DNA from 3 places in the Alkalilimnicola sp. S0819 genome. Region 2 is predicted to be linked to each of the others. Evidence: predicted binding sites of a transcription regulator. Region 2 holds the regulator's gene; each other region holds the start of a gene.

Region 1 (10,432 bases), on a different contig from region 2:
GGGCGCTGTGGATGCCCTGTTCCGCGGCGGCCCGGGCCCAGTACACGGCGAGCCCGTCGTCCTGCTCCACGTAGTAACCCTGGGCATGGAAGCCGGCGAGCAGCCCCTGGGCCGGGGCGTCACCCGCGGCGGCGGCCTGTTTGGCCCAGTGGGCGGCCAGGCGCGGATCCCGGGGCAGGCCCTCGCCACGCAGATACATGAAGGCCAACAGCCCTTGAGCCGTGCCTTGGCCGGCGTCGGCGAGACTCTGCAGGCGCTCGGCTGCAAGGGTGTAGTCGCCCGCCTGGTAGGCTTCCAGGCCTTCACGCAGACGGTCCAGGCTCTCCGCGGCCCGGGCGGGCGCGTGGAGCAGCACACTGATCAGCAGCAGGCAGATGAGGCGAGACATAACCGAATCCCTGGTTGATCTCCCTCGCGCGCAGCTCGGCCGGCGGTGGGGCGGTGGGCCACGAAGACGGTTTCATGGCGGCGCCAGCCTTGGGCGGCTTCTGCGGCAGGGTTTGTGGTGTTGTTGCGAGTTTTTGACACTGGGGGCCTGGGGCAGGATCTTCAAGAGTCCGGGCACCAGGCCAAAAAAGAAACCGCCGGCGGAACCGGCGGTTGCCATGACTCACACCCTCAGGTGTTCAGGCGCTCTTGCGAGCCGCCGACTTGCGCGCGGCCGGCTTGGCCTTGGGGGCTTCGGCGGCGACGGGCTTGGCTTCCTCGGCCAGCTTCTGCACGCCTTCCACGAAACCCTTGTTCAGCGCCACCAGGGTGGTGGCGTCGTCGTTGAGCTTCTTGCTCACGGTTTCCGCCACGCTCTTCTGCTGGCCGACGTACTGCTGCAGATCCTGGGGCTGCTTCACCTCCAGGGCGGCGCGCAGGTTCTGCATGCCGAGCTCGGCGTAGGACTGGGCGGCGTCCAGCTGGAACTGGGTCAGCTTGTCCATATGGTCCACGACCAGGCTGTTGAACTGCTTCACCGGGGCCTGAAGCTGCTGGAACTGCTCGGTGGTCTTGTTGATGATTTCTGCGTACATGGTTTTTCCTCCGCGTCGATCGCGTTTCTTACTGATTGGTGCGGTGCAATATAGCAATGCTTTTGACGCATTGCAACATCGCGTAGGTATTGGTTGTCGTTAGGGAAAAGGAGATTCCGTGATCTCGCTTCGCGGCATTGTGGCGGCGCGGAAAGGGATGGTGTTTCGTGAATGTGGGTACCCGGGCCCGCCTTGCCCGGGTGAGCCGAAGGCGGGAATCCGGGATCCCCGGTGGGGCCGGGCGCGGGGGGTCAGGCTGGCCGGTTGGTCCCGCCCAGGGCCTCGATGATCTGGCTGGCGGCGTGGTCGGCGGCGTCGGTGTAGGGCAGGAGCAGGCGTTGTACCCCCGCCAGGCCCAGCCGCTCGGCGTCGCGCTCGTTGAAGGCGGCCATCATCAGCTGGGCCCGGTTGCCCGCATCCCGCAGCCCTTTCAACAGGGAAAGGGCCGTGTCGCAGCGGGGCAGGGTGGAGACCAGAAAGTTATCGGGGCGGGCGGGCAGGCTGGCGATGAACTCGTGATCACCCGCATCGGCCGGGAAGACCACGATGTCGTATTCCTCGGCGCGTCGCAGGGCATCCGGGTCGAAGTCCACGCCCACCACCTGGTAGCCCCCCTGCTGCAGCAGCCGCGCGATGCGCCGGCCCAGTCGGCCCATGCCGATGATTACCACATCCGCACCCTGCAGGGTCTGGCGGCGTTGCTCCACCTGCATTTCCCGATAAGGATGGCGTCGCTCGAACGGGCTCATCCAGCGAGAGAGTCGGACGTAGAGCTGATCGGAGTAGAGAATCATGTAGGTGGACAGGGTGATGGTGATCAGGCCCACCAGCGTGACCAGCCCCAGCGCGGTGTCCGGCACATGGCCCATGGAGACGCCCAGGGCAATGAACAGAATGGAGAATTCGCTGATCTGCGCCACGGTCAGGCCGGCCTTGAAGCCGGTGCGCTTGCGATAGCCCATGTAGCCCATGATCGCCATCACCACCAGCGGGTTGCCGAACAACACGAAGGCCGACAACGCCAGCGCGGCGGGGATCTCCGCGCCGAGCAGGCCCAGATCCAGCTTGGTTCCCAGGTCGATGAAGAAGAACAGCAGCAGGAAGTCGCGCAGGCTCTCCAGGCGAGAGCCCACCACGTCCCGGTGCCCGGTGGAGGCGAGGGAAAAGCCCGCCAGGAACGCTCCCACTTCCTTGCCGAAGCCGGCCATATCGCCGACGCTGGCCATGGCCGTGCCCCAGGCCACTGCGAAAACCAGGGTCAGTTCCGGGGAGTGCGCCAGCAGCCCCATCAGGCGGGGCATGACGTAGCGCATGAGCAAAAGGATGGCGGCCACGGTGAGCAGCAACCTGCCCACCATGAGCAGGGCCGGCATCAGCGAGGATTCACCGGTGCCCGGGGCGCTGATCAGGGCCATGGCTACCACCACGGCAATGTCCTGCACGATCAGAAAGCCCATGGCGATGCGCCCGTGCAGGGCATCGAGCTCGCGTTTGTCCGAGAGCAGCTTGACGATGATGATGGTGCTGGAGAAGGTCAGCGCCACCGCCACGTAGAGCGCGGTCATGCTCTCCAGGCCGAGCAGCAAGGCCAGCCCGTAGCCGCACAGGATGGTGAAGCCCAGTTGCCCCAGGCCCGTGGCGAGTGCCACCGGCCCCAATTGCCGGACCAGATGCAGGTCGAGTTTCAGGCCTACCAGGAACAGGAGAATGGTGATGCCGATCTGCGCGAGCAGATGGACTTCCGCGGTGGCGCCCACCAGCTCGAGCCCCGACGGCCCCACGAACAAACCCACCAGGATGAAGGCGACGATAAGCGGCTGACGGAGCCGCAGGGCGATGACGCCGATCACCGCGGAAATCAGCAGCAGCAGGGTGATTTCCTGATAGATATGTTCCATGGGCGTCCGCCTGCGTGGCTGTTCGACCCCTGAAATGGGCGTAGGGTTTCATGCTGCCAGAAACTCGCCGGCAAGGGGCGATGCTGATCCTCCCGCGCCGGACCCGGGCGAGGTGAAATCGGCTTGGGTGCCTCGGTCTTGAGCGGAACCGCCCAGGGAAACAGGAACGGTTTCGCCCAAACCGGATGAGCTGCCCGGCAGGTACATCGCCCCCAGCATCAGACCTGACCCGGCTCCCAGCTACTGGTGGAGCGCCCACCGGAGCGTGAAGGTCCCGGGGGCGGGTACGGCCGGCGGCGGCCGTCGATGCAGCCGAGCATCGCAGCCGGAAGGGGATCAGCGAGCAGCTTGTTTGAGCGTAGCGAGTTTGCTGCTCGCCCCCTTCCGGCGAGAAGCGCAGGGGAGCGCCGGGCGCAGCCCGGTGGCAAATCGTGGGCGGCCGTCGGCCGCGCCCGCCCCAGGACCCGCCGCCAAGCCCGCAGGCCCGGCCATCACCACTATCGAGCGCGCTGTTGGGCTCCCGCCAACCCGCGAAGAACCAAGAAAAAGGGGCCAGGCTTTCGCCTGGCCCCTTTCCGGGAAGATGGTGGACGCGGCTGGGATTGAACCAGCGACCCCTGCCGTGTGAAGGCAGTGCTCTCCCGCTGAGCTACGCGTCCGTATTCGAGAGCGCGCATTCTATCAGCTTGCCCCCGGCTGTCAACGCCGCGCCGCTCCGGTTCTTTGTTAAGATAGCGCCCGCCTTTCCAACCGCATCTCGGCAGGACCCCCATGACCGTCAAGACTCGCTTCGCCCCCAGCCCCACCGGTTATCTGCACATCGGCGGCGCCCGCACCGCGCTGTTCTCCTGGCTCTATGCCCGCCGCCACGGCGGCAGCTTCGTGCTGCGCATCGAGGACACGGACCGGGAGCGGTCCAGCGACGAGGCGGTGAATGCCATCCTGGAGGGCATGAGCTGGCTGGGCCTGGACTATGACGAGGGCCCCTTCTACCAGACCGGCCGCTTCGACCGCTACAAGGTGGTCATCGAGCAGCTACTGGCCGAGGGCAAGGCCTATTATTGCTACTGTACCCGGGAGCGGCTGGAGAAACTGCGCGAAGAGCAGATGGCGCGCAAGGAAAAGCCCCGCTACGACCGCTGCTGCATCAACCTCAGCGAGCGCCCGGAAAACGCGCCGGCCCCGGTGGTGCGTTTTCGCAACCCGGACGATGGCGGGGTGGTCATCGATGACCGGGTGCGCGGCCGCGTGGTCTACAGCAACACCGAGCTGGATGACCTGATCATCGCCCGGGGCGACGGCACCCCCACCTACAACTTCACCGTGGTGGTGGACGATACCGATATGGGCATCACCCACGTCATCCGGGGCGACGACCATCTCAACAACACGCCGCGGCAGATGAATATCATGCGCGCCCTGGGCCACGAGCCCCCGGTTTACGCCCATGTGCCCATGATCCTCGACGAGGAGGGCAAGAAGCTCTCCAAGCGCACCGGGGCGGCCAGCGTGATGGAGTACCGGGACAAGGGTTACATGCCGGAGGCGGTGATCAACTATCTGGTGCGCCTGGGCTGGTCCCACGGCGATCAGGAAATCTTCGGGCTGGACGAAATGGTGAACCTGTTCGATATCGACGATATCAACGCCTCCGCCTCGCGCTTGAACCCGGGCAAGCTCGGCTGGTTGAACGAGCACTATCTGAAAAGCCTGCCGGTGGAGCACGTCGCCCGGCACCTGAGCCACCATCTGGGCGAGCAGGGCATAGACCCGGCCACCGGCCCGGATGTGCTCGCGCTGACGCGGGTGCAGCGTGAGCGCTGCAAGACCCTGGCGGAGCTCGCCGAGCAGAGCGTGGTTTTCTACCGGGATTTCGATGCCTACGACGAAAAGGCGGCCAGGAAGAACTTCAAGGGCGAGGCCCTGACCGTGCTGAAGTCCCTGCGCAGCGCCTTCGCGGAGCTTGCCGAATGGGACGGCGTGAAGCTGCACGAGCTGGTGCAGCTCACCGCCGAGCGGCTGGAGTTGAAGCTGGGCAAGGTGGCGCAGCCGCTGCGGGTGGCGGTGATGGGGGGGCCGGTCTCGCCCTCCATCGATGCCACCCTGGATCTTCTGGGGCGGGAGAAGACCCTGGCGCGGCTGGATCGGGCCATCGCCCACATCGAATCCGCCGAACAGGGTTGACGATGAAAAGCCGCGCTGTATAATGCGCATCTCGTTACGGACACGGGGCTATAGCTCAGCTGGGAGAGCGCCTGCATGGCATGCAGGAGGTCGGCGGTTCGATCCCGCCTAGCTCCACCAAATCCGCGAAAAAGCCGGCCAAGAGGCCGGCTTTTTTGTGTTTGGGTTGTTTAACCGCGGGCGGATTATTCCCCCCGCAGAGCCTGGCGCTCCAGTTCGCTGACCAGGCGCTCTATCTGGCGGGCATGGCCGGGGCGCAGGTCGACGAACTGGGCGCCGAAGCGCTGATTCTGGACGCCCCCACGCCCCAGAAAGCGGATCTCCACCCGCACGTCGATGGGCGGGCGGTCACTGAGTTGAATGCGGCAGGTATAGCGCTCGCCGCGCTGCAGGCCGGCGGTCACATCGCCCAGCACGCCCCCCAGTCCGCCCGTGGAAATATCCGTCAGGCGGGCGCCGATCTGCTCCTCGGTGCCGCCCAGGGAGACCTCGTGCTGAAAGCTCAGTCGCACCGGCACCCGGTGATTCTCCCGACGCTGGTAGTAGTCCAGGCTGGTGGGCAGGGGGCAGCGATAACCGTAGACATCGCCCTCGCGCTCAAGGCGCTGGACCGTGCAGCGAAAGCGCAGTTCCACGCCCCGGCAGCGACCGATCACCGCGACCTCCACGCCTTCCTCCATCAGCCGGTGGCCCGCCTCCGGGGTAAGCTCGTCCAGCAGCAGGGTGTTTTTGTTCGCGTCCACGCTGAGCAGCACGCTGGTGTATCGGCCCTCTCGTCCGGGGAGGCGCACCGACAGCAGGGCGCGGTCCTTCACCAGGCGTTTGAGCAGGGCGGCGCGCTGGCCGGCGTTGCGGATCTGTTGCGCGGGGGTATCTTGGTAGGCAGCCATGCGCGGCATTCTACCGGCCCGGGCGGGCTGGCGGGAGGGGGAGGGCGTTGTGGTGCCGAAGCCGTGTCGGTGCCCCGGCTCCCTCAGGCACGGCTGAGTTCGCGCCCCGGGCCGTAGCCGGGGCGCTGGCCGCCGGACTCGTAGGTGTTCTGCCGATCGCGCCCGGTGAGCACGCTCAGGGAGGCTTCGGTCTGGTGCAGGCCGCGGTTGATCAGTGCGCCGCTGGCCTCGTTCACCGCCTGCAGCTGGCGCAATTGCCCCAGCAGCGCCTGCCATTGCGCCTCCAGGGCATCGCCCCGGGCACAGCCGGCGATGAAGGCCTGCATCGCCCCTTCATTCGCGGCGGCCTCGTGGCCCAGCAGCCGGCGCCGATCCTGCTCCAGGCTCTCCAGCTGCTGCAGCAGCTCCAGCTTGCGCTGGATCAGCGCGGGCAGGGCGTCGCCATCGGCGTCGGCGATGCTGCGTTGCTCATCGCCCAGCACCACGGTCAGCTCTTCGCAGGCCGCCAGGGTCTGCGTCAGGAGCCCCGCCATCTGTGCCTCGCATTCGGAACTTACTGCTGCCTGTCCGCTCATCACGCTGTCACTCAGTCGTTGAGCATGCCTTCCAGTTCCAGGAACTTCTCGGCGATGCGCTCCGGGTTCAGCGGGTATTCGCCGTCGGCGATCTGCTGCTTGATGGCCTCCACCCGCTCCATGTCCACTTCCGGGGTGTTATCGATGCGATCGCGCACCGCCTGCAGCCGCTCGGACGCGTTGCTGCCGCTGGTCTGGGTGGCGTTGCCGGCATCCTTGCGCTCGGCCTCCGCGGCCAGGTCGGTGCCTTGCACCGCGCCAGCATGGGCCTTGCGCAGGCCGCCTAGCGGCGCGCCGCCGTTGATGCGCGAGCCGTTGTCGATGGGGTTGCTCATCTGCCTTACTCCTTGGAGCCCGCTCCCGTTTCGGGGGCTCGGCCGTTCTGACTCGTCAGATATATCGGCCGTTCGGCCCAAAGCTTTAATAAAAAATTACAGTTTGATGCGTACCGTGTCCCGGCCGCTGACCCTGCCCTGCACAATACGCCCCGAGCGTGGATTTTTCAGCCTTATCAGCTCGCCCTCGGCCCCGTCCTGCAGCGCCTCCAGCTGCGAGCTGATCCGCACGCCGCCGCTCTCCACCACCAGCCTCACGTTCTGGCCCCGGCGCACCAGGGTCGGGGCCTTTACCGCGCCGGGGGAGACCACCGCGCCGGCGCGCAAGGGGCGCCGCAGTTCCATGCCCACCAGCTCCGCGGCATCGGTAAAATAGCCGTGCGGCAGTGCAGCAATGTTCTGTCTTAGCGGCTGCAGATCGGATTCCTTTAGCATGGCGCCCCGGGGCAGGTTCCGGCTCAGGCTCAGCACCGGCAGGTAGCTCTCGATGCGGGCAGGCACGTACAGGCGCCAGGCCTTGGGGCCGGCGCAGCTCACCTCCAGGGTCACGCTGCCGCTGCGCGGCTTGCCGTAGGGCGAGGACACCGCCAGCGGCTCGCCACAGGCCGCCAGGCGCAGGCGCCGGTCCAGGCGGCCAATCTCCACCCGGGTATTTTCCCCCAGCCCCGCATGGTTTTCCTGCAGATATGCCTGTACCTTTTGCCGGATGCTCTCCAGCGACTGCAGCGCCTCCGCCGGCGCGGCGCCGGGGATCAGACACAGGGCGAGGAGCAGGGCACGTGTCAAAAAGACGACGTCGCGTCGCCGGCGCTTGCCGAATAGCCTGGAAATACCTTGCTGCTGCATGTCATGAACGCTCCGCCGGGCTGGCCCTTGTCGGTTTGGCGGGTTGCTTGCAGATTTCATGCCAGGCGCCCGGGGGCCAAGGGGTCGATCCGAGTCTCCCTAAAGCTTTGGCGCGGCGTACCGATGTATACAGTGCAATCGGGCAAAGGTCCGATGCGGTGGCGAATCACTTGTAGCGGCCAGCGAGGCGGGGCCTCGGGCTTGAGGGGGATCGATGGCAGGCATTATGGCGAGTGTGGACCAGCGTACCCAGCTGGCCGGGCGCAACCGGATGGAGCTGCTGCTGTTTCGCATGAACGGCCGGCAACGCTTCGGTATCAACGTTTTCAAGGTGCGCGAGGTGCTCCCCGTGGGGCGGCTGAACCGCCTGCCCCACGCTCATCCGGCGGTGCGCGGCGTTGCCCACATCCGTGGCAAGACCGTCTCGGTGATAGACCTGAACATGGCCACCTCGGGCATTCCCCTGCGCGAGGGGGAAAAGGGTTCGATCATCATCACCGAGTACAACCGCACGGTGCAGGGCTTCCTGGTGGCCGCCGTCGACCGGATCATCAACATGAACTGGCAGGACGTGCTGCCCCCGCCCAGCGGCGGCGCCAACAGTTACATGACCGCCGTGGCGAAGGTGGAGCAGGAGCTGGTGCAGATCGTCGATGTGGAGAAGGTGCTCGCCGAGATCAACGCCGCCGGCGGCGTGAACTTCAACGAGGAAGCGGTGCAGAGCCGGGAAGACGCCGGTGCCTGGCATGTGCTGGTGGCCGACGACTCCGTGGTGGCGCGCAACCAGATCAAGCGCACCCTGGAGCGCATCGGCGTGGAGGTCACCCTGGCCAACGACGGCGAACAGGCCCTCAAGACACTCAAGGAGTGGAGCCAGGATCCGGAGTCTCCGTTCAAGCGCCTGCTGCTGGTGATTTCCGACATCGAGATGCCCCGGATGGACGGCTATACCCTGACCCGCCGAATCCGTGACGACGATGAGCTAATGCGCCTGCATGTGCTGTTGCATACCTCCCTGAGCGGCGTGTTCAACAAGGAGATGGTGCAGCGGGTGGGTGCCGATGACTTTCTCGCCAAGTTCCATCCCGAGGAGCTGGCCGAGAAGGTGAACGGGCGGCTGGAACAGATGGGCCAAGCCGTATAATGTTGCGCTCATGCCGGCAGGAGGCCACCATGCCGAGGGACTTGGCAAACAGCCGCCGCGGGTATAACGACCGGGTTTGCCGATGACCGCCATCAAGGCCGAAGACTATGAACGATTTTGCCGATTTCTGGAGCGCTCCAGCGGCATTGTCCTGGGCGAGCACAAGCAGTATCTGGTAAGCAGCCGACTCGGCCACACCATGAGCCGCCACGGTTTCACGGACCTGGGCGCGCTGGTGGAGGCCCTGGATCGGGCAGGCGCCCAAAGCCTGCGTGGCGAGGTCATCGAGGCCATGACCACCAACGAAACCCAGTGGTTTCGTGATGGCTACCCCTTCCTGATCCTGCAGAACTATCTGTTCCCCGAGTGGCTGCAGGCCCGACGCTGGCGCACCCGCATCTGGTCGGCCGCCTGTTCCTCCGGGCAGGAGGCCTACTCCGTGGCCATGACCAACCAGGAGTTCAATGACCAGGGCAATTCCTTGGACACCGAGATTATCGGCACCGATATCGCCCCGGCCATGATCAGCCACGCCAACGCCGCCCGCTATGGCACTGCCGCCATGAACCGCGGCCTGAGCCGCGAGCGCCAGGAGCGCTTCTTCACCCCGGTGGATGAAGCGCACTGGGAAGTGAAGCCGGAGATCCGTCGCCGCGCGCACTTTCGGCTGCACAACCTGCTGGAGAGCTACAGCCTGCTGGGGCGCTTCGATCTGATCATGTGCCGCAATGTGCTCATTTATTTTTCAGCCGAATCCCGCCAGGACATCATCTCCCGCATGAGCCGCATCCTGAACCCGGGCGGCTACCTGATGCTGGGGGCCAGCGAATCCCTGGCCCGGCACAGCGACGCCTTCGAGATGGTCCGCACAGCCAACGGCTCCATCTATCGCCTGAAAGCCTGAGCCGCGCGCTCCTCGCGGCGAGCCGTCAGAAAACCGACGCCGCCCGCCCGGCCCCTCGCCCCGGGCCACCGGCCTGATCCCTGCCCGGGCGGCCTCCAACCCGGCGTACTCCTCGTTTAGCGGCCACTTGGCACACCCCTTGCAGATGCTTCGGCAACGATTCATTGCGAGGCGAGCCATGAGCATCTCTTTCGACAAGACCTTCGGTGTGCATGCGGCCGCACTCAAGTTGCGCGCCGAGCGCACCAAACTGCTGGCCGAGAACCTGGCCAACGCCGATACGCCCAACTACAAGGCCCGCGACCTGGACTTCCAGGCGGCGCTGCGTCAGGCCCAGGGCGGGCAGGGCGAGATGCGCGCCACCCACGCCCGGCATATCCAGCCCGAGGGCGGCGGCGCCTTCCAGCCCCGTGCGCTCTACCGCGTGCCTCAGCAGCCGAGCCTGGACGGCAACACCGTGGAAACCCAGGTGGAGCAGGCCAAGTTCGCCGAGAACAGCGTGCACTACCAGGCGTCGCTCAATTTCCTGACCGGGCGGATCCAGGGTCTGCTCGGCGCGCTCAGAGGGGAGTAATCACCATGTCCCTGTTGCATGTGTTCAACATCGCCGGCTCCGCCATGAACGCCCAGTCCC
Region 2 (10,432 bases):
ACCATGCTGTTCTACAACAAGATCGTCCCACTCAACGCCGAGCAACACGGCAAGCTCAAGCTGCGCCAGAGCGAGGGCGACGCCGGCTTCGCCGCCAGGGCCAACTGGGTGCCGCTGGCGGGTACCGAGTTCTTCCAGGCCAGCCGGGACTTCCCCGTCATCTTCTCGGGGCAGGGCGAGGACCTGGTGCCGGTGGCCCTGCTGGGGCTGAGCGAGCGGCAGAACCTGTTCATCGACAAGAAGGGGCATTGGGAGGCGGGCGTCTATGTGCCGGCCTTCGTGCGCCGTTACCCCTTCGTGCTGGCCCATGGCGAGGAGGGCGAGACCAGCGAACAGCTGACCGTGTGCATCGACGAGAGCTGGAAGGGCTTCAACGACAAGGACGGCCAGGCGCTGTTCAAGGACGGCGAGCAGAGCGATTTCCTCACGGAGATCGTCGAGTTCCTGCAGCTCTTCCACGGCGAAATGCTGCGCACCCGCCGCTTCACCGCGCGGCTGCGGGAGCTGGATCTGCTGGTGCGCAAGGACCTGCAGTTGCAGGACGCCCGGGGCCGCAGCTATATCATCCAGGACTTCCAGGTGGTGGACGAGGAGCGATTGGACGGGCTGGAAGACGCCCAGTTGATTGAGCTGCAACGCAGCGGCTTTCTGGCCTGGATCCACGCCCATCTGATCTCCCTGGGCAATACCACCCGTTTGCAGCGCCGCCTGCCCGCCTGACTCGATACGCCCCGGCCGTCGGGCCGGGGCGCGCCTGCCGCGCCTCGCGTTCGAACGCTTCCTTGATCCGGCTCAAGACGTCCCGTCCCCTGGCCGATAAGCTTGGCAGTCGTTGTCCAAGAGGCCGGCGCGCCCCATCCGCGCCGGAGGAGTCTGCATGCGCGTCAATCTGCCAGTGACCGGCCGCGAGCGGCCAGTACCGCCTGAAGCCCGGCTGATCAGCACCACCACCCGCAAGGGCGTGATCACCTACGTCAACGAAGCGTTCTGCCAGGTGGCGGGTTACCGTCCGTCGGAGCTGCTGGGCCAGGCCCACAACGTCATCCGTCACCCGGACATGCCCGCGCCGGTGTTCCGGAATCTCTGGGATACCCTCAAGGCCGGGCGGCCCTGGATGGGGGTGGTGAAGAACCGCTGCAAGAACGGCGATTACTATTGGGTGAGCGCCTATGTCTCGCCCCTGTTCGAGCACGGGGAGTGGGTGGGATATCAGTCCGTTCGCACCCGGGCCAGCGCCGAGCAGATTGCCCGGGCGCAGAAGCTCTACGCGAAGATACGCCGCCGAGACCGCCTGCCCCGGCGGCTGCTCAGCGGAACCCGCCAGCGGGTGGCGCTCGCCATGGCCATCGCCGCGTTCGGCGGCGCCGCCCTGACGGGGCTGGCGGAGCAGGCGGGCTGGAGCAGCGCCGCATCGCTTGCGGCCGTGTCGGGGCTGGCGTTGCTCGCCGGCGGTGTGGGCTACGGCCTCACCCGGCACCTGCAGGCCCTCAAGGCCCATGCTCAGCGCATCTTCGAGAATTCGGTGGGTAGCTACGTCTATGGCAATGGCTACGACGAGGCGGCGGCGGCGGAGCTGGCGCTGGCCATGCAGAACTCCCGCAACAACACCCTGTTGGGGCGTATCGAGGACTTCAGCGCCCAGCTGCTGGAGAGCTCCCGCGGCGTGGAGCAGGCCTCGGTGAAGACCGAGCAGGCCATCGGCGCCCAGCGCGGCGACATCGAGCAGGTGGCCGCGGCCATCAACGAGATGAACGCCGCCGCCCAGGAGATTTCCCGCAACACCACCGTGGCCAGCGAGGCCGCCGGCGAAGGGGCCGACGAGGCCGAATCGGGCCGCGGGGTGATCGCCGAATCCACCCGGGCCATGCAGAGCCTGGCCTCCGAGGTGCAGCAGGCCGCCGAGGTGATCCAGCGGCTGCGCGCCGAAAGCGAAGGCATACGCGGCATTGTCGATGCCATCAACGCCATCACCGAACAGACCAATCTGCTGGCGCTGAACGCGGCCATCGAAGCGGCCCGGGCGGGTGATGCGGGGCGCGGCTTTGCCGTGGTGGCCGACGAGGTGCGCACCCTGGCAAGCCGCGCCGGCGAGTCGGCCACCGAGATCGGCGAGGTGGTCAACCGCCTGCAGCAGCAGGCCGGCGAAGCCAGTGGCGTGATGGAGCGCGGTCAGCAATCCGCCCGGCAGGTCGCGGACCACGCCGAGCGAGTGGCGACGGCCATCGACGGGGTGAGCCGCGCTGTGCAGCGGATCCACGAGATGAATGCGCAGGTGGCCAGCGCCGCCGAGGAGCAGACTGCTGTTTCCGAGGAGATCAACCGCAATATCCTGCAAGTCAGCGACCGGGTGGCGGATACGGCCACGGCCGCCGAAGATACCCGGCGCACCGGTGAGACGCTGGTGAAGATGGTGGACGAGCTGCGGGGCCTATTGCGACAGTTTTCGGCCTGAGGAGCCTGTCCAGCTGCAGGGAGGGTGCAAGGCGTTGATGGGCACGGGATGAGCCGAAAGCAGGGCAGGGCTCGCCAGCGAGCGAAACCGGACATGAGCGCCGGCTACCCTGGGCCGCTGCGTTGGCAAGCGCGTGTGCTGGGCTGGCTGGACGGCCCCTGGGCGATGCCGGGCCTGTTCCTGTTCTCGCTGCTAGAGCAGTATGGCCATGTCGGTGCCTACGCGCGTTACAGCGAACTGTTCGAAGGCCAGGGATTCTGGGTCGATTCCGCGCGCCGTATCACAACAGGAAAATCGTCGCCAGGCCCAGGAACGCCATGAAGCCTATCACGTCGGTGACCGTGGTGAGCATCATGCCCCCGGCGAGAGCCGGGTCAACGCCCACCTTGCGCAGGAACAACGGAATGATGCTGCCGGCGAAGGCGCCGAAGAAAAGGTTGATGACCATGGCGCAGCCGATAATGAGCCCGATGCGCGGGTTGTGGAACCAGGTGGCCGCCACCGCGCCGATGACGGCGGCCCAGAGCATTCCGTTGAGTACCCCCACCGCGGTTTCCCGCAGTATCAGCGAGCGCGCGTTCGCGGAGCCGATCTGGCCCAGGGCGAGTCCTCGTATTACCACGGTGAGTGTCTGCTGCCCGGCGATTCCGCCCATGCTCGCGACGATGGGCATGAGCACAGCGAGCGCGACGATCTGCTGAATGGTGGCTTCGAAGATGTTGACCACCGAGGCGGCGGTCAGCGCGGAGATCAGGCTTATCCCCAGCCACACGGCCCGGCGCCGGGCGTTGGTGAATATCGGCGCGAACATGTCGGTTTCTTCATCCAGACCCGCCATGTGCATGAGTGAACGCTCGGCTTCGTCACGAATGACGTCCACCACGTCATCAATGGTGATTCGCCCGAGCAATTGCCCCTGCTCATCCACCACCGGTGCCGAGACCAGGTCGCGGTCCTGGAAGAGCTTGGCGACTTCCGTGGCGGAACTGTCCGCCTGGATGGGCTCCAGGCTCGCATCCAGTACCTTGGCCACGCTCAGGTTCGGGTCGTTGGTGAGCAGCTGGGAGAGCGGCAGGATGCCCACGTAGCGGTCGTAGCGGTTGACCACGATCAGCTTGTCGGTGAGCTCCGGGATCTCGCCGCGCAGGCGCAGATAGCGCAGCACCACGTCCAGGCTCACGTCGGCCCGCACCGTGATGGTGTCGGTGTTCATCAGGCCGCCGGCGCTGTCCTCGGGGTAGGACATCACCGCTTCCAGGCGCTGGCGGTTCTGCTTGTCCATGGACTGCAGGACTTCGCCGATCAGGGTCGCCGGCAGGTCCTGGAGGAAGTCCGCCAGGTCGTCCATGTCCATGCCTTCGGTGGCGGCGATCAACTCCTTGGGATCCATATCGCCGATGATCACGTTGCGCAGGTCGTCGTTGACGTGCAGCAACACCTCGCCGTCGTACTCCGGATCCACCAGCTCCCACAGCAGCTTGCGCTGGGCGGGGGGGAAGGATTCCAGCAGATGGGCGATCTCGGCCGGGTGCAGGGCATTGAGCATGGCCCGCGCGCGCTGCACGGTGCCGCTCTCCAGAGCCTCGGCAAGGGCCTGGATGAGGCTCAGGGGCTTTTCCTGCTTGGCCGTTTGTTGCATGGCGCCCTCAATTTGCTCGGGGGTGGGCGAAGGACGGCCAATCTTAGTACACGGAGGCGGGTCGCTACCATCGTCTCCTTAAGTCCGCCTCGAGAGAAAGGTATGCGCGGCCGTGCGCCGCTTCCCTAGGGGGGAGGGGCTTACTCCGCCTCCTCGAAGCGCGAGGCCACCAGTTGCTCCAGGGCATCCAGGGCCTGTTCGGCGTCCTCGCCCTCGGCGCTCAGCTCCAGGCTGGTGCCGCGCCCGGCGGCGAGCATCATCACGCCCATGATGCTCTTGCCGTTGACGGTCTTCTCGCCCTTGCGCAGGCGGATGGCGGCGTCGAAGTTCGAGGCGGTGGCGACGAAGCGGGCCGCGGCCCGGGCGTGCAGGCCGAGTTTGTTGATGATGGTGATCTTGCGGCTGGGCATGGTAGCTTGTTCCTCGGGCTGTGGGCGCTCAGCAATCGACCAGCAGCACGCCGTCCTGGCCGCCGGTGAGTGCCTTGTCGCGCAGGGCGCGCAGATCCAGCGTGGGGTAGTTGAGCACGCGCAGCAGCATGGGCAGGTTGATGCCCGTGACCACGGCGGTGCCCGGGAGCGCGCGCATGCGGCAGGCGATATTGCTGGGGGTGGAGCCGTAGGCGTCGGTGAGCAGCAGCACGCCATCTCCCTGCTCCAGTCGCTCCACCAGGGTGGCGGCCTGTGCGGTCATGTCGTCCGGGTCGGCGTCCTGGGGCACGGACAGGCACTCGGCTCGCAAGGGGCACACGCCCAGGGTGCGCCGGGCGGTATCCAGCAGCGCGTCGCCGATACGGTCGTGGGTGATCAGCAGCAGGGCTACGCTCATGTGAGCTCCCGATGGCGCAGGGTCACGCCCTCGCGCTGGCCTCTGAAGTGGCGGTGCATCTGCTCGGCCAACCACACCGAGCGGTGTTGGCCGCCGGTGCAGCCCACGGCGATGGTCAGATAACTGCGGTTCTCCCGCTCGAAGGCCGGTATCCACTGGTCGAGAAAGCCCTGCATCTGCTCCAGATAGGCTACCGCCTCGCCCTGGTTCTGCAGGTACTGCTCCACCGCCGCGTCACGCCCGGTGAGCGGGCGCAGGGCCGGCTCCCAGTGGGGGTTGGGCAGGCAGCGGGCGTCGAAGACGAAATCCGCGTCGGTGGGCACGCCGTGCTTGTAGCCGAAGGACTGGATCAGCAGCGAGAGGCTGCGCTTGCCCAGCTGCATGCGCTCGCGCACCAGTTCGCGCAACTGGTGCACATTGGTGGCGGTGGTGTCCACGGTGAGATCGGCCCGCGCGAGGATCGGGGCGAGCAGTTCCCGCTCCCGGGCGATGGCCTCGGCAAGGGTGCGCTCGGGGCCGCTCAGCGGATGCTTGCGGCGGGTCTCCTTGAAGCGCTTGAGCAGGGTATCGTCGTCGGCGGTGAGAAAGAGAATCCGGCTGTGGATCTGCTGGGCTTCCAGCTCCTGGAGGATCTGTGCGAAGCGCGCCAGGTCTTCGGGACGGTTGCGCGCGTCTATGCCTACCGCGTAGCGCACCTCCTCGGTCATGCCGGTGTCGGTGATGTGCCGGCCGAAGGCGCCCAGCAGGCCCACGTGCAGATTGTCGATGCAGTAATAGCCCAGGTCTTCCAGGGTGTGCAGGGCGACAGTCTTGCCCGAACCCGACAGGCCACTGATGATAACCAGTTTCATGGGCAGGCCCCCGTGCTCAACAGCTCAATGGGCGGACAGTGGGCGGGGACAGGCCGCGCGTTGCGGTTTCCACCAGCAGTGCCAGCGGTCGTCCGGGGCTGACCGGCAGTTGCAGGCAAGGCAGGCTTTGGCCCAGGTAGGCCCGTTCGCAGTGGCGCGGTTCCAGTCGCGGCCAGTCGGCATAGTCCGCCGGTGAGGCTTTCAGTAATTCGATTTCCAGGGCGATGCTCGTTTCGGCCAGCCAGGCGCCGGGACCGAACAGGCGTGTCACCTCCAGCAGGCCCAGGCCGCGCACCTCCAACAGGCCGCGCAGCGCCTCGGGGCTGCGTCCGCGGGGGGCGCCAGGGGCCGGGTACAGTTCCACCGCGTCATCGGCCACCAGCCGATGGCCGCGTTCGATCAGCTGCAGGGCGGTCTCGCTCTTGCCCACGCCGCTCTCGCCGGTGAGCAGCACGCCCCGCCCATCCAGCGACAGCAGGACGCCGGGAATGGTCTGTACTTCGGGGCTCGTGGGGCGGATGGGCATGTCTGTGTTCAGGACGGGTTCCGGGTGGCCTGCCAGTCCAGCAGCATCTGATGGATCTGTTCGGGCGTTTCCGCGCCGCGCAGGCGCTCGCACAGCGTCTGGTCGCTGAACAGCTCCGCCAGGCTGGAGAGGATCTGCAGGTGCTCGTCGGTGAAGTGCTCCGGAACCACCAGGGCAAACATCAGGTCCACGGGTTGCTTGTCGAAGGCGTCGAAGTCCACGCCGCTCTGCAACTTGATGAAGGCGCCCAGCGCCTCGCTGCTGCCCTCGATGCGGGCGTGAGGCAGGGCGACTCCGCGGCCGAGGCCGGTGCTGCCCAGCCGCTCCCGGCTGATCAGTTTTTCGAACACCGTGTTCGCGGACAGGGTGTCGGCGTTCCGGGTAAGCAGTTCGCTGAGTGTCTCCAGGGAGCGTTTCTTGCTGGCCAGGTCCGCATCGACGGCGATGCGTTCGAGGCTGATCAGATCGACGATGTTCATTTTTTCTAGCGCGCCTATGGAAGCGGGGCGGCCCGTTTTGGGGCCGCCCCGACTGCGTTACTCGAGCGCTGCCTTCTGGGCGGCGCCTTCGCGACGGTGGTGATCGGTGAGTTTTTCCTTGTGCTTGACGACCTGCCGGTCGAGCTTGTCGATCAGCGCGTCGATGGCGGCATACATGTCCTCGTGGGTGGCTTCGGCGTGAATGCGGGCCCCACTGAGTAGCATGGTGGCTTCGGCCTTCTGGTCCAACTTTTCCACCGTGAGAATGACGTGCACATCCACCACGTTGTCGAAGTGACGCTCCAGGCGGTCGAGTTTGTCCTTGACGTAGCTGCGGAGCGCCTCGGTGATGTCCACGTGATGGCCGGTGACGTTGATCTGCATACCGCCTCCTTTGGGGTATTCAGGCGAGCCTCTTTCGCTCGGTGGATGAACCAATGTTCATGGCTTCCCTGTACTTTGCCACGGTTCGTCGGGCAACGTTAATGCCTTCGTCCTGAAGGATCTCGGTGAGCTTGCTGTCACTCAAGGGCTTGTCGGGTGCCTCGGCGGCGATGAGCTTGCGGATGCGTGCGCGGATGGCGGTGGCGGAGCACTCCTGGCCATCGGCGGTGCTGACGTGGCTGGAGAAGAAATACTTGAACTCCAGCGTGCCCCGCGGGGTGTGCATGTACTTCTGGGTGGTGATGCGCGAGATGGTGGACTCGTGCATCTCCACCTCTTCGGCCACTTCGCGCAGTACCAGCGGCTTCATGGCCTCTTCGCCGTGCTCGAAGAAGCCCTGCTGGTGGGCGACGATGAAGCGGGCGACCTTCAGCAGGGTCTCGTGGCGGCTCTGCAGGCTCTTGAGGAACCAGCGCGCCTCCTGGAGCTGGTCGCGCAGGGTGGCGCTCTCGCCACCCTTGAGCAGGCCGGCGTAGTAGTCGTTGACCCGAATCTTCGGCAGGGCATCGGTGTTCAGATCCACCTGCCAGACCCCCCGCTGCTTGCGCACGAACACATCCGGAATGACATATTGGGGCGTTTCGTCGCTGATCCGCGCGCCCGGATGCGGATCCAGGGTCTGGATCAGGGCGACCACCGCCCGCAGGCTGTCCTGGTCGAGCTTCAGGCGGCGCATCAACTGGCTGTATTGGCGCCCGGCGAGCAGTTCCAGGTGCTTGTCCACCAGCAGCCGCGCTTCGGCGAGCCAGGGGGTGTCGGGGGGCAGGGGCTCGAGCTGCAGCAGCAGCGCTTCGCGGGGCTCCCGCGCGGCCACCCCCACCGGGTCGAAGCGCTGGACGCGCTGAAGCACCGTTTCCACCTCTTCCGGTTCCACCCGCCACTCGGGGGGCAGGGCCTGCAGCACCTCCTCGGTGCCGATGTGCAGGTAACCGTCGTCGGCCACCGAGTCGATGAGGATCTCGGCGATATAGCGGTCCTTCTCGGTGAAACCGCACAGATCCGCCTGCCAGCGCAGGTGCGCGCGCAAGCCGCCCGCGCTGCCGCTCTCGTTGGCGAAGGGGTCGCGGTCGTCGAATTCGGGGCTGCTGTAGCTGGTGGAGCCGTCGTAGACGTCGTCCCACTGGCTGTCCACCGGCAATTCGTCGGGGATGTGCTCGTTGGGCTCGCTGGTATCCCGGGCGCTGTCCTCCGCGGGCTCCGGGGCGTCCCGGGCCTCGCGTTCCTCGTCGCGCTCGCGGCTGGACAGTTCCCGGTCCAGGCTGGGCTCGGTGTCTTCCTCCAGCTCCAGCATGACATTGGACTCCAGCGCCTGCTGGATCTCCAGCTGCAGGTCCAGGCTGGAGAGCTGCAACAGCCGTATGGCCTGTTGCAGCTGGGGCGTCATGGTGAGCTGCTGCCCCAGGCGTATTTGCAGACTTTGCTTCATGCCCATGGGCGTCGGTCGATGCCGCGCGCTGCGTGCCGCTGATTAGTGTGGGATGGGTACATGCTTAGCGTCCATCGTAGCCTAATTGTCACGGGGCTGGAACGGCGGGCGGGCCGCGCCGGGCCCGGGGAGGCGCTGCCCCCTTCTTTTGGGCCTCTCACCGTCTGGCGGTTCGCCGCCAAGGCGCGATGGGGCGTCGCCCTGGCCAAGGGTCTGGGCCATTCGTGGCGGGCGCCGCCTCGCCGAGGCGCGCCCGGCTGCCGCAGAGGCCTCGGGGGGATCGATCCGTGTGCCCCTAGAGCCGGAAATGCTCCCCCAGGTAGACCTCCTTGACCCGCTGATTGGCCAGCACTTCTTCGGCGCTGCCCTCGGCGATCACCGCGCCGTCCCCCAGGATATAGGCCCGCTGCACGATGCCCAGGGTCTCGCGCACATTGTGGTCGGTGATCAGCACGCCGATGCCGCGTTCGGCCAGATGGCGCACGATCTGCTGGATGTCCACCACCGAGATGGGGTCCACGCCGGCGAAAGGCTCATCGAGCAGGATGAAACGCGGGTTGGCGGCCAGCGCCCGGGCGATTTCCACTCGGCGCCGTTCGCCCCCGGAGAGCGAGATGCCCATTTGATCGCGCAGGTGGGTGACGTGGAATTCCTCCAGCAGCGCGTCCAGCTCCTGGCGGCGCTGGGCGCGGCTGAGCTCCTTGCGGGTCTCCAGCACGGCCATCAGGTTGTTGGCGACGCTCAACTTGCGGAATACCGAGGCTTCCTGGGGCAGGTAGCCGATGCCGAGCCGCGCCCGGGTGTGGATGGGCAGGCGGGTGATGTCCTGCCCGTCCAGCACGATGCGCCCGCCGTCGGCGGCGATCAGGCCGACGATCATGTAGAAGGAGGTGGTCTTGCCGGCGCCGTTGGGGCCCAGCAGGCCGACGATCTCGCCGCTCTGCAGGGCGAAGCTGGCGTCCTTGACCACGGTGCGCCCCTTGTAGCGCTTGATCAGGCCTTCGGCGAGCAGGCGGCTCATGGCGCGTCGCCCTTGTCATCTTCCTTGGGGAAGAACTTGATGCGGATACGCTGGTCTTCGCCCTCGCCGCGCTCGGCCTGCATGCGGTCTTCCTGCACCAGATAGACGATGGTCTCGCCTTCGAACTCGTCCTGGCCCTGGGTGATCAGGCCGCCCTGGAGCAGACGGACCCGCTCGGGGCCGCTGGCGTAATACTCCATGCGCGGGGCACGGGCCTTGACCGGCAGGGGCTGGTCGTCGGGCAGCTGCTGGTAGGTGGCGGGGCGGCCGTCCACGTAGGCCTTGTCCAGCTCGCCGCCCTCGGTCTGGTAGACGGTCATCTTGTCGCCGGTGATCTTCAGCGTGCCCTGGGTGAGGATCACATTGCCGGTGTACACACTCACGCCGCTGACGTTGTCCATCTCGGCGCGGTCGGCTTCCAGTTCGATGGGTTGTTCACGGTCGCTCTCGAGCGCGCCCGCGGCGAGGGGCAGCGCCAGAACCAGCAGGGCGAGGAGCTTATTGGTCTTCCGGTACATAGTGTCCCTTTACTTCGGAGAGGAATTCCACCCGGTCTTCGGCCACCCAGGCGCGGGCGCCTGTGCCCTGGATACGCGAGACGCCCTGGCGGACTTCGGTGTAGGCGTCGGTCTCGGCGTAGTCGCGGCTGGGGGTGATGCGCACGTTTTCGGTATCCAGCTCCAGCGGGCGGTTCACGGGGCTTGCCGCCCGGCGCACCGTGACTCTGCCGCGCAACTCCACCCGGTCCTCGTCGGGCCAGGCGATA
Region 3 (9,455 bases), on a different contig from region 2:
CTGACGGTGAAGATTCGCAACGCCGCCGGGCAGCTCGTCCACGAGCGCAACCTGGGCGGCCAGCCGGCGGGCCAGACCGCCTTCAGCTGGGACGGTACCGACGCCGAGGGCAACAGCCTGCCCCCGGGGCGTTACCAGATCAGCGCCAGCACGGTTTACGAGGGCGAGAGCTATGCCCTGGAGACCGTGAGCAGCGCCCAGGTGCAGAGCGTGCGGCTGGGACAGGGCGGGCAGAGCCCGACCCTGACCCTCGCCGGCCTGGGCGAGACCTCCCTCGATTCCGTACAGCAGATCCAATAAGACCACCGCAGGGGGTGTGAGATGAGCTTTGAAACCGCACTGACCGGCCTGAAGGCCGCCAGCACCGATCTGGACGTCACCGGCAACAACGTTGCCAACAGTTCCACCATCGGCTTCAAGCAGAGCCGGGCGGAGTTCGCCGATATCTTCGCCTCCAGCAACCTGGGCGCGGCGAGCAATGCCGTGGGGCAGGGCGTGCGCCTGTCGGATATCCGCCAGCAGTTCACCCAGGGCGGCCGGGATTACACCGGCAACGCGCTGGACCTGGCCATCGACGGCACCGGCTTCTTCCGCGTCAATGACGGCGGCAACGTCGCCTATACCCGTGCCGGCGCCTTCGAACTGGACCGGGATGGCTTCGTGAGCAACGCCCAGGGGCAGCAACTGACCGGCTTCCTGGCCGATGCCCAGGGCAACGTCACCGGCCAGCTGGGGCCTCTGAGCGTGCAGACCGGGGACGTGAACCCGCGGGCCACCGGCGGCACCGGCGTCGCGATGAGCATCGTCGCCAACCTGGACGCCCAGGACAACGCCATCGACCCGCTGGATCCGACGCTGGCCTTTGACCGCCTAAACCCGCGCCCGGAGCAGTACAACTTCTCCACCTCCACCACCGTGTTCGACTCCCTGGGCCGGGAGCATGTGCAGACCCTGTATTTTCGCAAGGATGCCGACAACACCTGGACGGCCTATGCGGAAGTGGAAGGTGTCGGCAGCGGCGCGCGCGGCCCCATCCAGCTCAATTTCGACCAGAACGGTGTGTTCTCCGGCGTGGCGGTGGATAACGACCCCACTTTGCCCGACACCCAGCCCGGCGTGCCGGACGTGGACCCGGCCATCGTCGCCGACGTCAGCGCCACCGGGCCGAACAGCGCCGAAGTGGCCTTCAGCGGCGGCCCCCTGGGCGGCGCCAACGAATTGCGCTACGAGATCGATTTCTCCAGCCTCACCCAGTTCGGCACCCCCTTCGCGGTGACCCGCATCGACCAGGACGGCTATGCCGCCGGGCAGTTCTCCAGCCTCAGCGTGGAAGGCGACGGCACCATCTTCGCCCGCTACACCAACGGCCAGTCCCAGGTGCTGGGGCAGGTGGCGCTGGCCAACTTCCCCGCCCCCGAGAGCCTGCAGAACGTGGGCGGCACCAGCTGGGTGGAGACCTTCGCCTCCGGCCAGCCGGTGATGGGCAACCCGGGGGACGGCGGCCTGGGGGTGATCGAGGCGGGGGCGCTGGAGCAATCCAATGTGGACCTGACCGAGCAGCTGGTGAAGATGATCACCGCCCAGCGCAACTACTCGGCCAACGCCCAGATGATCTCCACCCAGGATCAGCTGACCCGGGAAATCCTCAACATCCGCGGTTAACGCCACCCGCCAACCCCTTGGGAGCGCATGAGCCGCTCCCAAGGGGGGAGAGATCGCCCAGCTTCAAGGAGCCCTGACCATGGACCGCATGCTTTACCTTGCGATGACCGGCGCCAAGCACGCCATGCAGAACCAGCAGCAGGTCAGTCACAACCTGGCCAATGCCAACACCACCGGCTTTCGGGCCGATTTCCAGGCCTTGCTGCAGGCCCCGGTGAGCGGCCCCGGTCACGACTCCCGCGCTTACAGCGAGCTGGCCACCACCGGCTCGGACCTCAGCCAGGGGGCGATGCTCAACACCGGCCGGCAGCTGGATGTGGCCATCCAGGGCGAGGGCTGGATCGCGGTGCAGGCCCCCGACGGCACCGAGGCCTACACCCGGCGCGGCGATTTCCACATCAACCCCAACGGGCTGCTGGAGACCGGCGACGGCAATCTGGTGCTGGGCGAGGGCGGCCCGGTGGCCGTGCCCCCGGCGCAGAAGGTGGAGATCGGCCAGGACGGCACCCTCAGCGTGGTGCCCCTGGGGCAGGCCGCCAATACTTTGGCGGTGGTGGACCGGATCAAGCTGGTCCAGCCCGATAATGCGGCAATGGGCAAGGGCGAGGATGGCCTGTTCCGCCACGCCAGCGGCGAGCCCCAGCCCGCCGACGCCAATGTACGGGTCAACACCGGCATGCTCGAATCGAGCAATGTGAACCTGGTGGATGGCCTGGTGCAGATGATCGACAACGCCCGCCGCTACGAGGCCTACGTCAAGCTCATGAGCGAGGCCAAGAGCAACGACGAACAGGCCCAGCGCTTGTTGCGCAATAGCTAGGGGAGTGTTTGATCGCAGAGAATAGATTTTAAACTGTCTTTCCTCCGCGTGACTCTGCGTCCTCTGCGCCTCTGCGGTTAACCCCCCCTGAAAATCCCCCTCCTGCAGGGGTTGTGAGCTGGCTGGCACGTTAACTGCATGATGAAACTCACAGGCAATCAAGCAAAGAGGTGATGCCATGAACCCGGCACTTTGGGTCGCGAAGACCGGCCTGGACGCCCAGCAGACGCGCATGTCGGTGGTGTCCAACAACCTGGCCAACGTCAATACCACCGGTTTCAAGAAGGACCGGGCGAAGTTCGAGGACCTGGTCTATCAGACCGTGCGTCAGGCGGGTGGCCAGGCCACCCAGGATTCGCGTCTGCCCTCGGGGCTGAACCTGGGCACCGGCGTGCGGGTGGTGGCCACCGAGAAGATGCACACCCAGGGCAACCTGATGCAGACCGGCAACTCGCTGGATCTGGCCGTGGACGGTCGGGGCTTTTTCCAGATCGCCCAGCCCGGCGGCAGTGTGGCCTACACCCGCGACGGCTCCTTCCAGATCAACGACCAGGGCGAGGTGGTCACCGCCGGTGGCCTGCGCCTGGAGCCGGCCATCAATGTGCCGGCCAACACCCAGAGCATCAGCATCGGGCAGGACGGCACCGTCAGCGCCACCGTGCAGGGCCAGGCCCAGCCGGTGCAGGTGGGGAACATTCAGCTCGCCGACTTCATCAACCCCGCCGGCCTGCAGGCCGTGGGCGGCAACCTCTATGTGGAGACCGCCGGCAGTGGCCCGGCCCAGGTCGGCGCGCCGGGGTTGAACGGCATCGGCAGCGTGCAGCAGGGCATGCTGGAATCGTCCAACGTGAACATCGCCGAGGAACTGGTGAACATGATCGAGACCCAGCGCGGTTTCGAGACCAACACCAAGGCCGTGTCCACCACGGACCAGATGTTGCAGTTCATCACCAATAACCTCTAAGCCGAGGCCGGACCATGAACGCCGTCAAGCTCATTCCCATGCTCGCCCTGGCCCTGCTGGCCGGTTGCGCCAGCGTCCCCCAGCAGCCCCCGGAGCCGCTGCCCCAGCCCGAGCTGCGCGAGCCGCCCCGGGCCAACAATGGCTCCATCTTCCAGGCGGGGCGCGGTGTGCGCCTGTTCGAGGACCGCACCGCGCGCCGGGTGGGCGACATCATCACCGTGGTGCTGGAAGAGTCCACCGACGCCAGCAAGGACTCCAGCACCACCGTGGCCAAGGATCAGAGCATCGGTCTGGGCGTGCCGGAAGTGTTCGGCCGGGCGATGACGGTGAACGGCAACCCGCTGTCCGCCAATGTGGAGGCGGGGCGGAATTTTGGCGGCAGTGGCAGCGCCGATCAGAGCAACGCGCTCTCCGGCAACCTCACCGCCATCGTCACCGACGTCATGGCCAACGGCAATCTGATCATCGAGGGCCAGAAGAAGCTGACCCTCAACCAGGGCGACGAGTACATCACCGTGAGCGGCATCATCCGCCCCGATGACGTCAACCCGGACAACACCGTGTCATCCACCCGCGTGGCCAACGCCCGCATCGGCTACACCGGCAACGGTGCGCTCGCCGACGCCAACACCATGGGCTGGATCGCGCGGGTGTTCAACAGCGGCCTGTGGCCCTTCTGAGGAGATCCGCCATGAAGCGTCTGCTTGCGGTCATCACACTCTCCCTGGCCCTGCTGAACCTGGCCCAGGCCGAGCGCATCAAGGACCTGGCCTCGGTGGCCGGGGTGCGCAAGAACCAGTTGGTGGGCTACGGCCTGGTGGTGGGCCTGGACGGCACCGGCGACCAGACCAGCCAGGCGCGCTTCACCGTGCAGTCCATCCGCAGCATGCTCGCCGCCCAGGGCGTGACCCTGCCGCCGAACACCAATATGCAGCTCAACAACGTGGCCGCCGTGATGGTGACCGCCGATCTGCCGCCCTTCGCCAAACCCGGCCAGGGGCTGGACGTGAACGTCTCCTCCCTGGCCAATGCCGACAGCCTGCGCGGCGGCACCCTGGTGATGACGCCGCTGAAAGGTGCCGACGGCCAGATCTACGCCATCGCCCAGGGCGGCGTGGTGGTCTCCGGCTTCGGGGTCTCCGGCGCCGACGGTTCGCGCATCTCGGTGAACACCCCCTCCAGCGGCACCATCCCCAGCGGCGCCACCGTGGAGCGGGAGGTGAACAACCCCTTCGACCAGGGTGGGCCGCTGGTGCTCAACCTGCACAACCCGGATTTCACCACCGCCAAGCGCATGGCCGAAGTCATCAACGAAACCCTGGGCCCCGGCAGCGCCCGGGCGCTGGATGCGGTGTCGGTGGCCGTGCAGTCCCCGGCGGACACCGATCAGCGGGTGAGCTTCATCTCCTTCGTGGAGAACCTGGAGTTCACCCCCGGCGAGGCGCCGGCCAGGGTTATCGTCAACGCCCGCACCGGCACCGTGGTCATCGGCAACCAGGTGCGGGTGCGCGCCGCCGCCGTCACTCACGGCAGCCTCACCGTGACCATCAGCGAAGACTTCAACGTCGATCAGCCGAACCCGTTCGCCGGCGGCGACACCGTGGTCACCCCGGACACCGGCATCGCCGTGGAGGAAGAGACCAACCCCATGTTCCTGTTCGGCCCCGGCACCGAGCTGCAGGAGATCGTCGATGCGGTGAACCGCGTCGGCGCCGCGCCGGGGGATCTGGTGGCCATCCTCGAGGCCCTGAAACGCGCGGGCGCGCTGCAGGCCGAGCTGATCGTCATCTGAGGTCGTGTTTAACCACAGAGGCACAGAGAACACAGGGTTTCACAGCGGAAAGGCAAGATCATGATGGTAAGAAAATCACCTTCCCAGCTCTGTGCGTCGCTGTGCCCCTGTGGTGAATCTTCCCGCCGGGAGCTTCTGCCATGAGTGGCTACATCGCCGGTCAGGCCAATATCTTCGACACCCAGGCCCTGAGCAAGCTGCGCCTGGATACCCGGAACCCCACGCCGGAATCGGCGCGGGAGGTGGCGAAGCAGTTCGAGGGGCTGTTCGTGCGCACCATGCTGAAGAGCATGCGCGCGGCGAGCTTCGGCGATGACGGCCTGGGGCAGGGCGGCAAACAGTACCGGGACATGTTCGACCAGCAGATCGCCATGCAGATCGGCCAGGGCCGGGGCATGGGCCTGGCCGCGCAGATCGAGCGGCAATTGCTGCAGAACGCCGGCTTGGACGCGGAGAGCGCGAAGCCGGCCCTGAATACCTCGCTGGAAGGCTATGCCCGCCAGCCCACGGCCATGCGCCCGAGCGCCGCCCGCGCTGCGGCGGCTTCCACGCCAGGCGCGCCGCTTGCCGACGGCGGCATCGCGGCGCAAGCCGAGGGGCAAGGCCCGGCCGCCACCGCGCCGCCGCGCGCCGCGGCAGCGCCGTCGGCGGCACCGGCCGGCAAAGCCTTGTGGAGCAATGCCCGGGAGTTCGTCCAGGCGGTGCTGCCCGCCGCCCGCCAGGTGGCGCAAAGCGTGGGGCTGCCGGTGAAGGCGGTGGTAGCCCAGGCGGCGCTGGAGACCGGCTGGGGCCAGCACGTGATCCGCAAGGCCGATGGCAGCAGCAGCCATAATCTGTTCGGCATCAAGGCCCACCGGGACTGGAGCGGCGACACGGTGCGGGTGCCCACGCTGGAATACCGCGACGGCATCGCCCGGCGCGAGCAGGCCGCCTTTCGGGCCTACGAATCGGTGGAGCACTCCATCGCCGACTATGCGGATTTCCTGCGCAGCCACCCGCGCTATGCCCAGGTGCTGCAGCTCGGCGAGCAGCCCGAGGCCTACGCCGAGGGGCTGCAGCAGGCCGGCTACGCCACCGACCCGGCCTATGCCGAGAAGATCAAGCGCATCATGGGCAGCGAGCTGCTGGCCGATGCCGATTGAAACAGGGTTCAAGTTATCGGCCACGGGGCCGATAGAGCATAAGAGGGTGGGGTAGAGAACATGGCGAATCTGCTAGGTACCAGTGTTTCGGCGATGATCGCCGCCCAGCGGGCGCTGGCGACCACGTCCCACAATATCGCCAACGTCAACACCGAGGGCTACAGCCGCCAGCGGGTGGAATACAGCACCCGCACCCCGGAGGCCCTGGGCAGCGGCTTCATCGGCACCGGCGTGGACGTGGACACCGTCTCGCGGCTGTTCGATCTGAGCCGCGAGCAATCCCTGCGCAGCAACACCACGGAACACGCCCGGCTGGACGCCCTGGCGGAGCTGTCGGGCACCGTGGACAACCTGCTCGCCGACGAGGCGGCCGGCCTGCAGCCGGCCATGCAGGCCTTCTTCAACGCCGTGCAGGACGCCGCCGCCGATCCCACCTCGCCCACCGCCCGGCAGCTGGTGCTGAACGAGGGCGAGAGCCTGGCTACCCGTTTCCGCTTCATGGACGAGCGCTTCGCCGAGCTCAGCGCCGACGTGGAGCGGCGGCTTTCCGTGCAGGTGGAAGAGGTCAACCAGTTCGCCCAGGACATCGCCACCCTCAACCAGGAGATCATGGAAGCGCGCGGGCGCACCGGCCAGCCGCCCAATGACCTTCTGGACCAGCGAGACGCGATGGTGCGCCAGCTCGCCGAGCGGATCGATATCAGCGTCACCGAGCAGGACGACGGCCGCTACAACATCTTCATCGGCCGCGGCCAGGCGCTGGTCAGCGCCAGCTCCGCCCGGGAGATCCAGGTCAGCCGCAATGAATACCAGGCCTATCAGTCCGAGATCTCCCTGGTAAGCGCTCAGGGCGCGCGGGAGGTGACCGACCTGATCACCGGCGGCAGCCTGGGCGGCATCCTGGAATTTCGCGAGCAGGTGCTCGACCCCGCGCGCAACGACCTCGGCCGGCTGGCGGTGGGGCTGAGCGAGGCGGTCAATGCCCAGCACCGGCAAGGCGTGCATTTCGCCGACGGCGTGCCCACCTTCGGCGACGACTTCTTCGAGCCCGTCTCGCCCCTGGTGCTGGCCCGCGGCGGCGGCACCCCCAACGGCGGCACCACCGCCCCCGATGTGGCGCTCAGCGCCGCCGGCCTCACCGGCGACGACTACCAGCTGCGCTTCGATGCGGGGGCGGCCAGCTGGACATTGAGCAATCTGCGCAGCGGCGCGAGCGAGACCTTCGCCGCCTATGACTCCACCAGCGCGGCCGTGCCCAATGACACGGGGCTGGTGAGCTTTCAGGGCCTGACGATCGATACCCGCGCCATGATCGATGTGGGCACCGCCACCGGCGATGCGGTGGACGGTGATTCCTGGCTGATCCGCCCCACCGCCACCGCCGCGGCCAGCATGGGCATGAACATCAGCCGCGCTTCGGAACTGGCCGTGGCCGCCGCCGTGCCCAGCCAGGCGCTGCAGAACGCCAACACCGAAGACGGCAACAACCAGGGCACCGGCGCGCTCACCGCTATCCAGATGCCGACTCTCACCACGCCCCTGGACGAGGCCGTGGAGCTTTCGTATTACGCCGACCTGCGCGATGTCTACGGCAACGGCGCCGACTGGCCCGGCGGCACCCTGCCCGCCGCCCCGGTGGCCGGCTACGCGGTGTCCGGCGCGGGCCTGGACGGTTACATCCAATACGATGGCAGCGCGCCGCTCACCGTGGACGACACCAGCTACCAGCCCATGCCGGCCAACCCGGCGCCGGCCGGTCCCACCCTGGCGGACACCGGCGGGCTCAGCTTCGAGCTGAGCGGTCAGCCGCTGACCGGTGACGGCTTCGCGCTCAAGCCCCCGGGGCCGGGCGACAACAGCAATATTCTCGCCCTGGGCGCGATCCAGGAGCGCGCCTTCATGGACAACGGCACCGCCACTTTGCAGCAGGACTACAGCGCCATGGTGGGCGAAGTGGGCACCAAGACCCTCAAGGCCCAGACCGGGCGTGATGCCCAGGAGCTCATGCTCAACCAGGCCATCGAACGGCGTGAAAGCTATGCCGGCGTCAATCTGGAAGAGGAGGCCGCCAATCTGATGCGCTTCCAGCAATACTTCCAGGCCGCCGCCCAGACCATCACCGTCGCCAACAGCACCTTCCAGAGCCTGTTGCAGGCGGTGCAGAGGTAACAGCCATGCGCGTTTCCACCAATCAGTACCAGCAGCAGAGCATCTTCACCATCCTGCAGCAGCAGGCGAAGCTCGCGCGCACCCAGGAGCAGCTGCCCACCGGGCGGCGCATCCTCGCGCCCTCCGACGACCCGGCCGGTGCGGCCCGCTCGCTGGACCTGACCAAGTCGATCGAGACCATCCAGCGCTACAGCACCAATGCGGAGCGTGGCGAGCACCGCCTGCGCATGGAAGAGGCGACCCTGGAATCGGTCAACGATGCCCTGCAGCGGCTGCGGGAGCTTACCGTGCAGGCCAAGAACGGCAGCCAGGACGGCACCACCCGGGGCTTCGCCGCCTCGGAAACCCGGGAGCTGCTGGGGCACCTGGTGGAATTGGCCAACAGCTCCGATGGCAACGGCGAGTATCTGTTCGCCGGCACCGCCAGCAAGGACCGCCCCTTCGTGCGGGTAGGCGAGGGCGTGCGCTACCAGGGTGATGCCGAGCAGCGCATGATCCAGGTGGGCCCGTCGCGCCAGGTGGCCTCCAACCACAGCGGCGAGGAAGTGTTCATGAGCATCGCCGCCGGCGACGGCCACACCGTCACCGCCGATGCCGGGCGCTTCGCGTCCAGCGCCACCCTGGCCGCCGCCTCCACGGCGCGTGTGGCCGGTGTGGCGGTTACCGACCCGCAGTACGCCGCCTCCCGGGAGGGGGACTACCAGATCGATGTGGTGGACAACGCCGGCACCCTGGAATACACCGTCACCTACGGCGGCAACACCAGCGCCCCCCAGCCCTATGTGAGCGGCACCCCCATCGAGGTCAACGGCTACAGCTTCGATGTGCGCGATGCCATCGACACCGACAGCTTCACCATCAGCACCCCCGCCGCGCGCAACACGGGCACCGGCATCCTGGGCGAGG

Evidence for each region. The regulator sigma-54, encoded in region 2, starts transcription at its own class of promoters, with help from an activator protein. The targets are predictions, from matches to a motif close to TGGCANGNTNCNTGCTT.
Region 1: the regulator sigma-54 is predicted to act here: its motif matches at 7,798-7,814, upstream of flgA (flagellar basal body P-ring formation chaperone FlgA).
Region 3: the regulator sigma-54 is predicted to act here: its motif matches at 2,606-2,622, upstream of flgG (flagellar basal-body rod protein FlgG).

Annotation. Positions count from the first base shown of each region.
Region 1 covers NZ_WHIW01000004.1:64,152-74,583, reverse strand. The annotation lists gene GBG68_RS04690 (tetratricopeptide repeat protein) at 1-388, opposite strand, end outside; gene GBG68_RS04685 (phasin family protein) at 627-1,022, opposite strand; gene GBG68_RS04680 (cation:proton antiporter) at 1,274-2,920, opposite strand; tRNA gene GBG68_RS04675 (tRNA-Val) at 3,505-3,579, opposite strand; gene gltX (glutamate--tRNA ligase) at 3,692-5,104, shown strand; tRNA gene GBG68_RS04665 (tRNA-Ala) at 5,149-5,224, shown strand; gene GBG68_RS04660 (flagellar brake protein) at 5,290-5,994, opposite strand; gene GBG68_RS04655 (flagella synthesis protein FlgN) at 6,078-6,527, opposite strand; gene flgM (flagellar biosynthesis anti-sigma factor FlgM) at 6,581-6,904, opposite strand; gene flgA (flagellar basal body P-ring formation chaperone FlgA) at 7,001-7,750, opposite strand; gene GBG68_RS04640 (chemotaxis protein CheV) at 7,965-8,894, shown strand; gene GBG68_RS04635 (CheR family methyltransferase) at 8,977-9,798, shown strand; gene flgB (flagellar basal body rod protein FlgB) at 9,977-10,372, shown strand; gene flgC (flagellar basal body rod protein FlgC) at 10,378-10,432, shown strand, end outside.
Region 2 covers NZ_WHIW01000008.1:80,986-91,417, forward strand. The annotation lists gene GBG68_RS08560 (SapC family protein) at 1-720, shown strand, start outside; gene GBG68_RS08565 (PAS domain-containing methyl-accepting chemotaxis protein) at 878-2,452, shown strand; gene GBG68_RS08570 (hypothetical protein) at 2,546-2,773, shown strand; gene mgtE (magnesium transporter) at 2,733-4,091, opposite strand; gene GBG68_RS08580 (HPr family phosphocarrier protein) at 4,232-4,501, opposite strand; gene GBG68_RS08585 (PTS sugar transporter subunit IIA) at 4,530-4,919, opposite strand; gene rapZ (RNase adapter RapZ) at 4,916-5,770, opposite strand; gene GBG68_RS08595 (hypothetical protein) at 5,787-6,296, opposite strand; gene ptsN (PTS IIA-like nitrogen regulatory protein PtsN) at 6,305-6,775, opposite strand; gene hpf (ribosome hibernation-promoting factor, HPF/YfiA family) at 6,833-7,159, opposite strand; gene GBG68_RS08610 (RNA polymerase factor sigma-54) at 7,179-8,645, opposite strand; gene lptB (LPS export ABC transporter ATP-binding protein) at 8,941-9,666, opposite strand; gene lptA (lipopolysaccharide transport periplasmic protein LptA) at 9,663-10,184, opposite strand; gene lptC (LPS export ABC transporter periplasmic protein LptC) at 10,165-10,432, opposite strand, start outside.
Region 3 covers NZ_WHIW01000004.1:53,949-63,403, reverse strand. The annotation lists gene GBG68_RS04620 (flagellar hook assembly protein FlgD) at 1-300, shown strand, start outside; gene flgE (flagellar hook protein FlgE) at 322-1,662, shown strand; gene flgF (flagellar basal-body rod protein FlgF) at 1,742-2,482, shown strand; gene flgG (flagellar basal-body rod protein FlgG) at 2,661-3,446, shown strand; gene flgH (flagellar basal body L-ring protein FlgH) at 3,461-4,126, shown strand; gene GBG68_RS04595 (flagellar basal body P-ring protein FlgI) at 4,138-5,238, shown strand; gene flgJ (flagellar assembly peptidoglycan hydrolase FlgJ) at 5,379-6,380, shown strand; gene flgK (flagellar hook-associated protein FlgK) at 6,441-8,549, shown strand; gene flgL (flagellar hook-associated protein FlgL) at 8,555-9,455, shown strand, end outside.